DNA from 3 places in the Lysinibacillus sp. CTST325 genome. Region 2 is predicted to be linked to each of the others. Evidence: riboswitches for the same ligand, from Rfam matches in the RefSeq annotation. Region 2 holds a riboswitch; each other region holds the start of a gene.
What was found. A riboswitch is a leader RNA that binds a small molecule or an ion and turns the genes downstream of it on or off. The one in region 2 is predicted to bind S-adenosylmethionine.
Positions count from the first base shown of each region.

Region 1 (4,278 bases), on a different contig from region 2:
TTAGTAATTTATTATTTAGTAATTTATTATTAATTAGTAGTGACGGTTTTTCCGTTAGCGGGTTTTCCGTCAATGGAGTAACCGTTATCGGATTTTCAGTCGGCGGTGTAATAGTATTTGAATACTAAAGAGTTTCTCGATCAGAACTACTGAGATTAATGCCTCCTTGTTAGTTATATACATATTAAGAGATGATATATGGACATTAACTACGAAGTATTGTGGCAGGAACTATAAGAATCTTAGCCGACGATATAATAAAAAAAATCATGTCATTTTAAATTTTGAATCCATATAACTATAGAAATATATCTAAAGTGTGGATCTCATGATACACTTTTTAATATAGACATTTTAGTAAGGAGTCTTTACGTTGAAATCATTTTTAGCTGTTGGAATTGGCGGATTTTTGGGTGCCATCTGTCGATATAGCCTTGGTCTAGCACTTTCAAATAACGGTGGTTTTCCATTTGCGACACTTTGTATAAACATAATTGGTTGCTTTTGTTTAGCATGGCTATTTACAACGTTTACAAAGCGTACGCCTATAATTTTAGGAATTGGTACTGGCTTTTTTGGTGCCTTTACAACCTTTTCGACATTCTCTTTAGAAACGCTATTACTTTTGCAGGATAGTAAATGGCTACAAGTGGTTATTTATATTTTAGGGAGTGTTTTTGGCGGTTTAGCTTCTGCATGGCTAGGATTTAAGGTAGCAAAGGGGCGCATCGTATGATAATTATTGGTATCGGTGGCTTTTTGGGTGCACTAACAAGATTTTATCTAGGAAAATTGATTGTCCATACATACCCATGGGCAACATTTTTTATTAATATAACGGGTTCTTTTGCGCTTGGCTTTCTATTTGCATTACATCCAACTGATTGGATTTGGCATTTTATAGGGCTTGGTTTTTTAGGAGCCTATACGACCTTTTCAACATTTGGTTTTGAATGTTTGCAGCTCTTTGAGCAGAAAAAATGGAGACAAGCGATTGTTTATATAGGCACTACAGTTTTATTCGGTTTACTTTTCGCTGCTCTTGGTTTTTACCTTGTGTAGCAGCATTTTTGAAAAACTTGAGGTGATTTTTTGACACAGCCATCCATTGAACAATTACAAGCACTCGAAGCTGAAATTGAACAAACACTATATACTTTAATCGACCTAGAACTAGAAGAAAACTTTCCAGAAATGAATACACGCTTTGCACAATTACTTGCAAAGGTACAGGCTGCACAGCTAATTGATTATAAGCTTGACGTCCTCGTCGATCCTCAAGCATTTGCAACAGAAACATGTACTCTACTACAAAGTTTAAAAGAGGCAAAGGCTAGACCACAAAAAAGACAACGCCTCCTAACACATCGTATGATTTTAAAAATATGGCTACGTAAAAATCAACGCTTTATGACGGAATTTTTACCACAAATGTTTTAGGCGCCTCTCAAGGGCGCCTTCTTTTTTCCCCTTTGAACAGCAGAACCAAAAATACGCTTTAATCCTCTTACTTGTTCAATTCCCTTAATTTATATAGCTTTTTAATCAAGCTTGATTAAAAATATGTTGCAAAAATCGACTTTTTATTATAATATTTATTATTGTGAAAAAAAATAATATATTTGCTTCTTATCAAGAGAGATGGAGGGACTGGCCCGATGAAATCTCGGCAGCGGAACTTATGATGTAAGTTACTGTGCCAAATCCAGCAGGCAAAGGCTTGGTAGATAAGAGGAGTGTTTTATAGATATAAGGCCTCTTCTTGTTCTTACAAGAAGTGGCCTTTTTTTCGTAAAAAAGAATGGACAATAGACGTGTCCAATTTTATTTTTTGGAGGTAGACATGAAGAAAAAGAATCCATGGGCGCTGATCCCATTTGTTGTTTTTTTGATTTTATTTATTGGCTCAGGGGTTATTACAGGTGATTTTTACGCATTCCCTGTCATTGTAGCCATTTCCATTTCAGGCGCTGTAGCTCTGGCGATGAATCGAAAAGAATCGTTTGCGAAAAAGGTTGATATTTTTTGCAAAGGCGCAGGAAATTTAAATGTCATGCTGATGGTTGTTATTTTTCTCTTGGCTGGGGCCTTTTCAGCTGTAGCAAAAGGCATGGGGGCAGTGGAATCCACTGTTAACTTTGCTTTATCGGTCGTTCCACCAAACTTGCTTGTCGTAGGCTTGTTCATCATTGCCTGCTTTATCTCCCTATCAATGGGTACATCGGTGGGGACGATTGTTGCACTGGCGCCAATCGGAGTTGGGATAAGCGAGCATATCGACCTTTCCATGGCTTTAGTAATGGCAGCGATTGTTGGCGGTTCGATGTTTGGCGATAATTTATCCTTTATTTCAGATACAACAATTACTGCCGTTCGTTCACAAGGCGCACAAATGAAGGATAAATTCAAGGTGAATTTTTGGATTGTGTTGCCGGCAGCTATTGTGACGAGCATTATTTTAGGGGTTATCACAATGGGTGAGACGGCACAAGTTGAACATTTAAGCTATAGTTGGGTAAAAATTGTTCCCTATGTTTTGGTTATTATTTTAGCGTTAGCTGGAATGAATGTTTTCCTTGTTCTGGCATCTGGGATTGTTCTCGCCGGGGCTGTTGGCCTAGCGGATGGCAGCTATCATTTAATGAGTCTTTTTCAAAAGATTGGCGAAGGAATGTCAGGCATGTATGAAATGGCATTTCTTGCGATATTAATAGCTGGAATGGTGGAAGTTATTAAGTTTAACGGAGGAATTGATTTTCTACTTCACCTTGCAACACGAAGAATTAAATCGAAAAAAGGTGCTGAATTTGGCATTGCTGGCCTAGTGGGCTTAACTAATTTGTCTACGGCCAATAATACGATTGCTATTTTAATTGCTGGTCCGCTTGCAAAAAATATTGCTGAACAATATGGGATTGAGCCAAGAAAGTCCGCAAGTATATTAGATATTTTCTCCTGTACGATTCAAGGCATTCTACCATACGGGGCCCAATTCCTAGCAGCCGCAAGCGTAGCAGGAATATCACCTGTGAGCATGCTACAATACTCTTTCTATCCAATTCTTATAGGAATCTGTGGAATCATCGCTATCCTGATCGGATACCCAGCAAAAAAGACAGCCTAAACTTCATCACTTAAATTGATTGTACATTAAAATAATTCAATCGTTTTGAAAAAAGACTAATCAAAACGATTGGATTTTTTTTGAAGCAAGTCTGCAAGCTCGCTATGAACAACTGCGTTAATTAACTGATTTGAACCGCCGTATACCGAACCGTACTTACAGTGGTGTGAGAGGCACCTTCTCCTACTCCATGAACTGATTCCGGACCGAATCTTCCACAACCATTAATAAAGTTAATATTCTTGTTCGGTTGAACCGATATTGTTTTAGCATATATTCGGAATTTCTAAGAAGTTGATGTAAAATAATTGGTAAGAAGAAAAAAGGAGCTCTTGATGAATGAGTACAGCATATAAATCTTTAATAATTGCAGTAATTGTTGGTCTCTTTATTTATATGGTTGAAGATTTTCATTTGAACTTTATCTGGATATTTTTATTGTTATTAGGCCTTGTTACTATAACGAATTCAATAATAGATAGACTATTTAAAGCGAGATGACAAAAATCACATTTAACAAGGTGTGTCTTTTTATTTGAATTGAGGAAGGCGAATTCTTTCGGAAAACTCATTAAAAGTTACAATTCAGTCACGAGCAAAGTTTGAATTATAAGTATCAGGGTAAGGTCCTGATATGCGCAAAGCGAAAATTTGTTGGAAGGGTTAACCTTCCCAAAAACAAAATCATTCTTTGATCTATAAGAAAAGATTGGATTGTCATTACACAAAATTATTGACTGTCCCTCGATTAAATAATACCAAATACAGGATAAAACTCCCTTCACAAATCTTATCATCGATAAAATAAAAATAATCTACTATTATTTCTTATTGAAAAAATAGTAGATTCTCATATTTTATACTATAAGTTATATGAAGCCTGCACCTCAACTATTTGATGTTTGTATCCACTCACTTAATTGTCATGTTTACCTCCCCCATTCATGGCGTCATCATATGGTGTATAGCTCATAGTAGGTACTTTCTTTTTCACAAAAACGCGATATATGGTACGAACCAAAATGCTTGAAAAAATCAGACTTACAATAAGCGTTACGCTATTCCCAATATTCATTCCATCCTATCCTTTCTCAACGAGTAGTAAGTTATAGTTTTCCTACTTTGCAAATGTACTACCAATTAATGTAGGCAAC
Region 1 is NZ_BAAFHO010000007.1:85,262-89,539, forward strand. It holds gene crcB (fluoride efflux transporter CrcB) at 374-736, shown strand; gene ACYQ73_RS16625 (fluoride efflux transporter FluC) at 733-1,062, shown strand; gene ACYQ73_RS16630 (hypothetical protein) at 1,093-1,440, shown strand; SAM riboswitch class I at 1,627-1,734, shown strand; gene ACYQ73_RS16635 (Na+/H+ antiporter NhaC family protein) at 1,844-3,124, shown strand; gene ACYQ73_RS16640 (DUF3951 domain-containing protein) at 4,041-4,199, opposite strand.
Region 1: it holds a riboswitch for S-adenosylmethionine, as region 2 does, so the genes downstream of both, ACYQ73_RS16635 (Na+/H+ antiporter NhaC family protein) here and ACYQ73_RS25715 (bifunctional homocysteine S-methyltransferase/methylenetetrahydrofolate reductase) in region 2, are expected to answer to the same signal.

Region 2 (4,278 bases):
CCGCTGCTACTTCTACTAATTCTTTAGCAATTGCAATTCCTTCTAGTGTTGCGCGTTCCTTATCATCGCCACAAACCTTCATACGTGCTAACGCATCATCAGATAGTTTGATGCCTGGCACTTCATGATGTAAGAACTCTGCACTTTTATAGCTCGTTACTGGCATAATGCCTATATAAATTGGTGTTTCTAAATGCTTTGTCGCCTCGTAAATTTCCACGATTTTTTCCTTTGAATAAACAGGCTGTGAAATAAAATAATCTGCCCCATGTTCAATTTTCTTTTCTAATCGAGAGACAGCGCGATCTAATACACGTACGTTAGGATTAAATGCAGCCGCTACAGAGAAATTCGCCTTTTTACGAAGCGGTTTCCCTGAGAACGATACACCCTCATTTAACTGTTTTATTAATTGGATTAGCTCCATTGAGGAGACGTCATAAACGCTAGTTGCTCCTGGGAAATCGCCTACCTTTGTCGGATCTCCAGTAACTGCTAAAATATCATGAATCCCTAGTGCATTTAGTCCCATTAAATGTGATTGAAGACCAATTAAATTACGATCTCGGCATGTTATATGGGTTAACGGGCGTACCCCATGCGTTTCTTTCAGTAAGGCACCCATTGCGACATTACTAATTCTTGGAGAAGCAAGAGAGTTATCGGCCATCATGACTACATCTGCGCCCGCCTCATATATTTTTTTTGCCCCTTCAATAAAGCCTTCAATTTCTAAATGTCTTGGTGTATCTAACTCCACAATAACCGAGCGTTCACGTTTTACTTTTTCATGTAATGGCTCATAATTTGCTGGCTCTGCCTCACGGACAACCTCTACTTTTTCTGGCTTTGCATACTTTTCCTCAACCGGGGATAGCTCCTCTAAGTACTTTTTCGCTGCAGCAATATGCTTTGGAGTCGTACCACAACAGCCACCAATTAAACGTACCCCCTGATCACGAAGCTCTACAGCTGCTCGACCAAAATAATCTGCCTCCGACTCATAAACGACACGCCCATCCTCCAAATCAAGAAGAGAGGCGTTCGGATACGCTGACATAAATGCCTTCTCAGGAAGCTCTACTCCTTCAAATGCTTGGATAGTATGGTGAGGGCCTAAGCGACAGTTAACACCTACGATATCAGCACCTAACGCTTCAAGTTTATGTAAGGCGCTATTTAAGCTCATTCCATTTTGTAATATTCCTGGTTCGTGCATAGAAACTTGAGCAATAATCGGTAATTTCGTTTTAGCTCGTAGCATTGTTAAAGTCGCCGTTAGCTCTTCAAAATCATAATATGTTTCAAGTAAAAGGCCATCAGGATTTCCTGCAAGTAAAACAGTTGCCTGCTCATCAACGGTTGCTAAAATTTCCTCTAACGTTGCATCACTTTTTCGAATACCACGGATTCCCCCAATAGTACCTAAGACAAATTGTTCACCATCTGCCGCTGCACGTTTTGCAATCGTTATAGCGGCTTCATTAAACTGCTGTACACGAGACTCCAACCCATAGCGGGCTAATTTTATGGCATTAGCCCCATAAGTATTCGTCTGAATAATATCAGCACCAGCTGCAATATATTCTCTATGAATCTTTTCAATTAATTCAGGTCTCTGTACATTCATTTCCTCATGACAGTACTCCAAGCCATAGCCGTATAAAACCGTACCAATTGCACCATCCGCTGTAAGAACATGCGTTTTTAACCTTTCAAGCAATCCCATAAAACTAACCTCTCTTCCTTAATCTTTAAAATAAAAAAAGCCTTCTTTCATAAAAAAAGAAGGCTTTTACGTTTCGTAATTGTTTTCCTTCTCATCTTCGACACACGGTCTTCTGGATTTAGCACCTGACAATAAGTTGGTTGCTGAAGCTTCATAGGGCCAGTCCCTCTGCTTCTCTTGATAAGAATTTAGTATGAATTTTTTAAATAATTAAAAGAATCATATCGTTTACGAACGATAGAGTCAAGACTATTTCACTGAACGAAGGATAATTTTTACGAAATTTATAATATTTTGATTTATATCAAACAATTACGATAGTTTTTCTACAAGCTCCTGACCAATTTTTTTACCATTTTGAATACATGCACCTATGCCTACCCCAAAATAAGAGCATCCCGCTATTGATAAATTTGGATAGTTTTTCTCGAGCTCTCGTAAGAGACCTTGCAACGCTTCACGATGTGCCAAGTCGTACTTCGGCATCTGGTCGATCCATTTTGTCACGTCAACTACAGTTGGTTTTTCCTCAATCCCCAAGCTTTTTCTTACGTCCTCTAGAGCTACAACTGCTAACTCTTCATCCGACATCATACGCAATTTCCCATACTCAGGGTTAATGCTCTTATAAAAAAGTCGTACAAGTAATTTCCCTTCTGCTGAAGTGTGTTTCCACTTGCGACTTGTCCACGTTGCTGCATTACAGATAACATCCGAATTATGTGACACAATATAGCCTGTTCCATCTGCTGGTAATCTATTATCGGGAACATCAAATCCTAAATAAATCGTAATGGCGGATGCAGTATTAAATTGTTCAAAATAGCCGTTCAAAGATTCATCCTGTAATAAGCTTTGTACCGCTTCATTTGGCAGTGCCAATACAACATGATTCGCTTCAATCATTTTACCGTTTGCTAACGTAACAGCGTATAGATTCTCCTGCTTTTTAACACTAGTAGTGGCAATCCCTTTTATAATTTCTACATCCGTTAACGTTTCTTCAAGTCGATCAATTAGTGATGATAAACCATTTTTAAATGAAATAAATTTTTTATTAGCGGCTTTCACAAATTGTTCCCTGTTTGCATCGAAACCTTTAATAATACTACCGTAATCGTTTTTGTAATCAATTAAATACGGTAAAGTGGAAGCAATTGAAAGTTGATTTAAATCTCCAGAATATACACCTGCAAGTACCGGTGCTATTTGGTTTTGAACAAGCTCCTCACCTAAATAATACGTTAAAAATTCCCCAATCGAGCTTTCCTTTGTAAACCTTTCATTCGGCATTGTTAAATCCTTTAATGCTTCTTTTTTACCTTCCTCTGATACAAGCGTGCTTTCCTCAAGAGATTGTAAGCTCATAGGAATACCGAACGTTGAGTCTGCTGGGATGGCATGTAGCTCATTATTTGTGTAAATATACGAAATACCTGTTTCGTTGTACACAAGATTTTGTTCAAAATTTAGTTCCTCTACTAACTCCATGACACCTTTATGACGCGCTACAATAGAATCTGCTCCAGTTTCCATGATGAATCCTTGTTCATATGCAGAGTGAAGCTTGCCACCAAGGTATGTATTTTTTTCAACAAGTACAAGTTTTACATCTAAGTTTTTCTCCTGAACTTGGCGTTGTAAATAATGCATCGTACACAATCCCGTAATTCCGCCACCTAATACAACAACTGTTTTCATATTAACCGCCCCTATTTTTAGTTCTTTATTTAGTATAAACTTTTTTTATCGAAAATTACGTTCAACCCTTTACAAATTTAGCAAAAATGGAGCTATCCAGCACATTGGACAGCTCCATTTTTTTCATATTCAAATAGCCTATATTCGCTAGAGGCTTTTATCTCCATAACGGAAATTATATATAAACAGTTAATATAGTGTTATTTGTGCCTTAAAGTGTGTAGCAAAATAGGAAACAACAATTTTCTTTGCCTTTTGCTTTTCTCTAAATTAATTTAAATTTTGTGCAAAGCTAGCTAGTTTTCCAGCTGAGTTTTTCACTTCGTTAAAGGCAATACCTAATTCACTTAGTACTTCTACTATTGCTTGTACTTCTTTTTCCATCTGACCATTTTGGTCTTTAGCCTCGGTCATAGCTTCTAATATGTTAGTAAATTGTCCTTCCGTTTGAACCATATTTTCCTCACCAGAGGCTACCTCTTCTTGAATATTACTAAGCGAATGAACAAGTTTATCTGTCCGTTCATTCGTTTTATGTAGTAACGTTGCTACCGATGTGACAGATTCCTTTGTTTGAATCGATAGTTTTCTCACTTCATCTGCAACAACACTAAAGCCTTTGCCCGCTTCTCCAGCACGAGCCGCTTCTATTGCCGCATTTAAAGCCAACAAGTTCGTTTGATTAGCAATATTTGTCACAACGTTCATAATCGATTCCATTTCCTTTGACATATCTGTCAACTGTGCAATATTTTCCGCTATATCATCAAGCGAATAAATAATATTACTCATATTTTGCGATTGACTCTTTAACCGTTCACGACCTTCTAATGCCTGACTCTCAGCCA
Region 2 is NZ_BAAFHO010000019.1:51,109-55,386, reverse strand. It holds gene ACYQ73_RS25715 (bifunctional homocysteine S-methyltransferase/methylenetetrahydrofolate reductase) at 1-1,729, opposite strand, end outside; SAM riboswitch class I at 1,818-1,916, opposite strand; gene ACYQ73_RS25710 (protoporphyrinogen oxidase) at 2,042-3,430, opposite strand; gene ACYQ73_RS25705 (protoglobin domain-containing protein) at 3,701-4,278, opposite strand, start outside.

Region 3 (4,278 bases), on a different contig from region 2:
ATTCAAATAATTCAAAATTCAACTTAAAGAAAATTGTAACGTAAATACTTACATTTCACAAGAAAAATCTTTCTAGGACGGACATTTGTTTTCTGTAGACGTGCAAAGGAAATCGTTTTCATTCCTTTTATTATTTGATTTTTCACTTGAATCTATAATAATTGAACAAATATTGACGAATCTTTATTAATGCCTTTCTTCTATTATATATATGTATGTAAAGACATTCATAAAAATTGTTCTTTTGAAATATATTAATAAAAATTTTTCTGTATATCTTCATCGTCTAATTGAAAAAGCTCATTCCCTGTAGCAGCAGAGAATGAGCCAAAAATATGAGGGATAATTAACTAGCTTTGGCTAGCAATTTATAGCGATATTGTGTTAAAGCTTGTTGTACAAGTCTTATTTCCTCTTGCGTAAAATTTGGTATTGCATACGTACGTTCAACCAATTGAAATGTGCCGTATTTTAAATAGTACTCTGTCGCAGGTAGAGGAATATGATTTGCTCCATAGCTTTCATAAGCTTCGAAAACTTCTTTTACTGTATAGCCTTCCTCTTTGACATAAACCATTTCCTTAAAAGCAGAATGACCAAAGATCTCTTGCCATATACGCTCAACTGACGCAAGTATGTTTTGAATGGACATGTTGTTCACAAACACATGACCTTCATTTAATTCATAAATAAGATAAGATGCAATGTTTTGCGCACTATACACATTTCCCATTTAAAACACTCCTTTATCATCAGTTTTGTAGATAAGAGTAGCTACTGGCTGAGTAACTACTCCTCTTCATATATTTCAAAAGTGGGGGAGCACTTATGAAAACTTAATTAAATTGGTTCTAGGTCGGTAGCCTTTCGAACACTTTTCTTATTCCCTAGTATAAAACAAGGATTTAATTAAGTCAATAATACTTATAAAATTACTAGGTATTAATTTCAGTTATTTCACCAAATGAGGTGAGCGGTTGATGTAGCAACGTTTGACGCATTACCAAATGAGGCCTATCGAATGAGAAAATACGTAAACGCTACAACATTCGCCAATGTATTTTATTTATTAAGCTTCTACTTTTTGTTGCGAAGCTGTTACTTGTTCAATAGCTTGTTCTAAATCTGCAATGATGTCCTCTACTGCCTCTAAACCGATGGATAAGCGAATGAGCGACTCGGTTACGCCAGTTTGGATTAGCTCTTCAGCAGATAGCTGTTGATGTGTAGTAGATGCTGGATGAATAATTAATGATTTCGCATCCCCTACATTTGCTACGTGCGAGAATAATTTCACACTATCGATTAATTTACGCCCTGCTTCACGTCCACCTTTAATACCAAATGTAAGCACTGAACCGAAGCCATTTTTCAAATATTTTTTAGCTAAATTATGAGTAGGGAAATCTTCTAAGCCGTTGTAATTTACATATTCCACAGATGGGTGGTTTCGTAAATATTCAGCTACCGCTAATGCATTTTCATTGTGTTTAGGAATACGCAAATGAAGCGTTTCTAAACCTTGTAATAAATTAAATGCTGCATCTGCACTTAATGTTGGACCAAAGTCGCGTAGTAATTGCACACGCAGTTTTGTGGCGAATGCTGCCTCTGCTGTGTCAATACCATAACGTAAACCGTGATAAGAAGCATCTGGCTCAGTAAAGCCTGGGAAACGTCCACGAGTCCAATCAAACTTCCCTGCATCTACTACAACGCCACCTAAAGTTGTTCCGTGGCCACCAATCCATTTTGTTGCGGAATGAACAACGATATCTGCACCGTAGTCAATTGGTGTAGAGCCATATGGTGAAGCAAATGTGCTATCAATAATTAATGGCAAGCCGTTTTCATGTGCTACGTTTGCTACTGCTTCAATATCGAGTACCTTTAAACTTGGGTTACCGTAAACTTCAGCGAACACGGCCTTTGTTTTATCAGTAATAGCAGCTCGGAAATTTTCTGGATTTGTATCGTCTACAAAAATCGTTTTAATGCCGTAGTTTGGTAGTGTGTTGGCGAATAAATTATAAGTACCTCCGTATAAAGAGCTACCTGCAACGATTTCATCGCCTGCCCCTGCAAGATTTAAAATGGAAAACGCGATAGCTGCTGCACCAGATGAAAGTGCTACTGCTGCTGTACCGCCTTCTAATAAAGCAACGCGTTTTTCAAAAACATCTACAGTTGGGTTTGTAATTCGTGTGTAAATATTGCCGGCTTCCTCTAAGGCAAAAAGACGTTGCGCATGAGCAGTGTCTTTAAAAACGAAAGCCGTTGAGCGATATACCGGTACTGTACGTGATCCTGTTACCGGGTCTGGCTCTTGGCCACCGTGTAACAGCAATGTTTCTGGTTTAAATTTTGTCATTGTATACCTCCAAATGGTTATTTTTTTACGATGGTACCGGAGATGAGGAGGATTTTTTCAGTAGAAAACAAAAACCCTCTTCAGCTAAGAAGAGGGTTGCGGTTGCAAGTTTTCCTCCCCTTATCTGCCAGATCCAATAAGAATCTGTAGGAATTAGCACCTTAGCAAGTTCATCACTTACTGGTTGCCGGGCATCATAGGGCCTATCCCTCCGCCGCTCTTGATAAGAGTATGAGATTCAATTTCCATCGTTGTTACACAGTATAAACATAGACTTTTTCTCTGTCAACACTAAAATTTTATTTTTTCCGAAACTTCTGTCTGCTTTTTTACGTATTACGAACGCATACACTATTTTAGGTATTTAATTGGTTTATCGCCAAAATGTGGGGTTGATTTCCGTTCCGACTGGGCTCTTTCTTAGGGGCGTCCGATAAGCCGCTTCACTCGCGGGTCTCGGGCCAATAGATGTTTTTTGCGCGAAAGCGAAGCGGCAGCGGCAGCGGCAACAACACGATGTTGGTCACGAAGGCGTTATCACAAGACGTGATGGTTTTAGCCTTCGTTCCTCTATCGCTAATCCCCCAAGGAGTTGCCCAGTCTCCACTCCAATCACTTCATGGCATATGTTATAACAAACATCATTCCTAACTTTTAATGATGAGCCTATTTTATTTTGAAAGGAGGACTTTTATGTTAAAAGCCATTATCATTTTTCTTCTTGTTGGTTATTTGATTGGCTGTATTCACGGCTCTAAAGTTGCTCAGTTTTTATCTGGGGTAGATTTAAAAAAGACTGGTCATGGCAATGCAGGTGCCTCTAACGCAACACTTTCCCTTGGTTGGAAATACGGCGTATTAGTTGCACTGATCGATATCGGCAAAGGCGTTGCAGCTATAATCGGCGCACATGCTTATTTAGCAGATATCACACAATTAACAGAAGTACAAGTTTGGCTCTTCACGTATATTGTAGCTGCCGGTGTCATTCTAGGTCATAATTTCCCATTTTATATGGGCTTCAATGGCGGTAAAGGAACTGCTTCAATCATAGGAATATTACTTGCGATTGATTGGAAAATTGGCTTATTTGCACTCATTTTATTTGTTATTTTATCTTTCGTGACGAACTATTTAATTGTCGGTGTACTTGAGTTTTATCTCGTTTTTTGTGCAGCCACATATTTATGGATTCCTGGAACAGTCCCAACGACTATAGCCCTATTACTTTTTGCTATAGCCATCATTTTGCATATCGAAAATATTAAGCGCTTGATGCTAGGAACTGAGCCTAAAGTAACTTCAGCATTCAAAAAGAAAAAATAATATCTTTTTGGATATTTTTGTATTTTCTTTGACCGTATATTTTCTCGCAACTGCCCATTATCGCTATAAACAGAGGGTATTTCACATACTAGTTCTTTTTACAATAAATAGACAAATTAACTTTTCTTAATAAAGCATTTTACTAGCCGATGTTATAGAAAATTACAGTCACGTTTGTAGAAAGGATGAAAGGTATGTCTACTTCTGAACAAGCAAAACCGAAACGTAATTTGAAACCACTCTGGATTGGGTTAGCCTTCGCTTCATTAATCATCATTATTTTTTTACCTAACAACGGCGATTTACCTGTAGCTGGACAACGAGCTTTGGCTATTTTAGCTTTCGCGGTCATCCTTTGGGTTACAGAAGCAGTATCCTATCCTGTTAGCTCTGCCATGATTATTGCTCTCGTAACAACCTTACTAGGGCTAGCTCCGTCAATGGACGATCCGACGAGAGAGCTAGGAACATCGGATGCCTTAAAATTAGCATTAAGCGGATTTAGTAATTCTGCAGTTGCACTAGTAGCCGCAGCTCTTTTCTTAGCGGCAGCTATGCAAATTACCAATTTACATAAACGG
Region 3 is NZ_BAAFHO010000008.1:53,507-57,784, forward strand. It holds gene ACYQ73_RS17520 (hypothetical protein) at 347-733, opposite strand; gene ACYQ73_RS17525 (O-acetylhomoserine aminocarboxypropyltransferase/cysteine synthase family protein) at 1,070-2,371, opposite strand; SAM riboswitch class I at 2,489-2,601, opposite strand; gene ACYQ73_RS17530 (glycerol-3-phosphate acyltransferase) at 3,065-3,697, shown strand; gene ACYQ73_RS17535 (DASS family sodium-coupled anion symporter) at 3,892-4,278, shown strand, end outside.
Region 3: it holds a riboswitch for S-adenosylmethionine, as region 2 does, so the genes downstream of both, ACYQ73_RS17525 (O-acetylhomoserine aminocarboxypropyltransferase/cysteine synthase family protein) here and ACYQ73_RS25715 (bifunctional homocysteine S-methyltransferase/methylenetetrahydrofolate reductase) in region 2, are expected to answer to the same signal.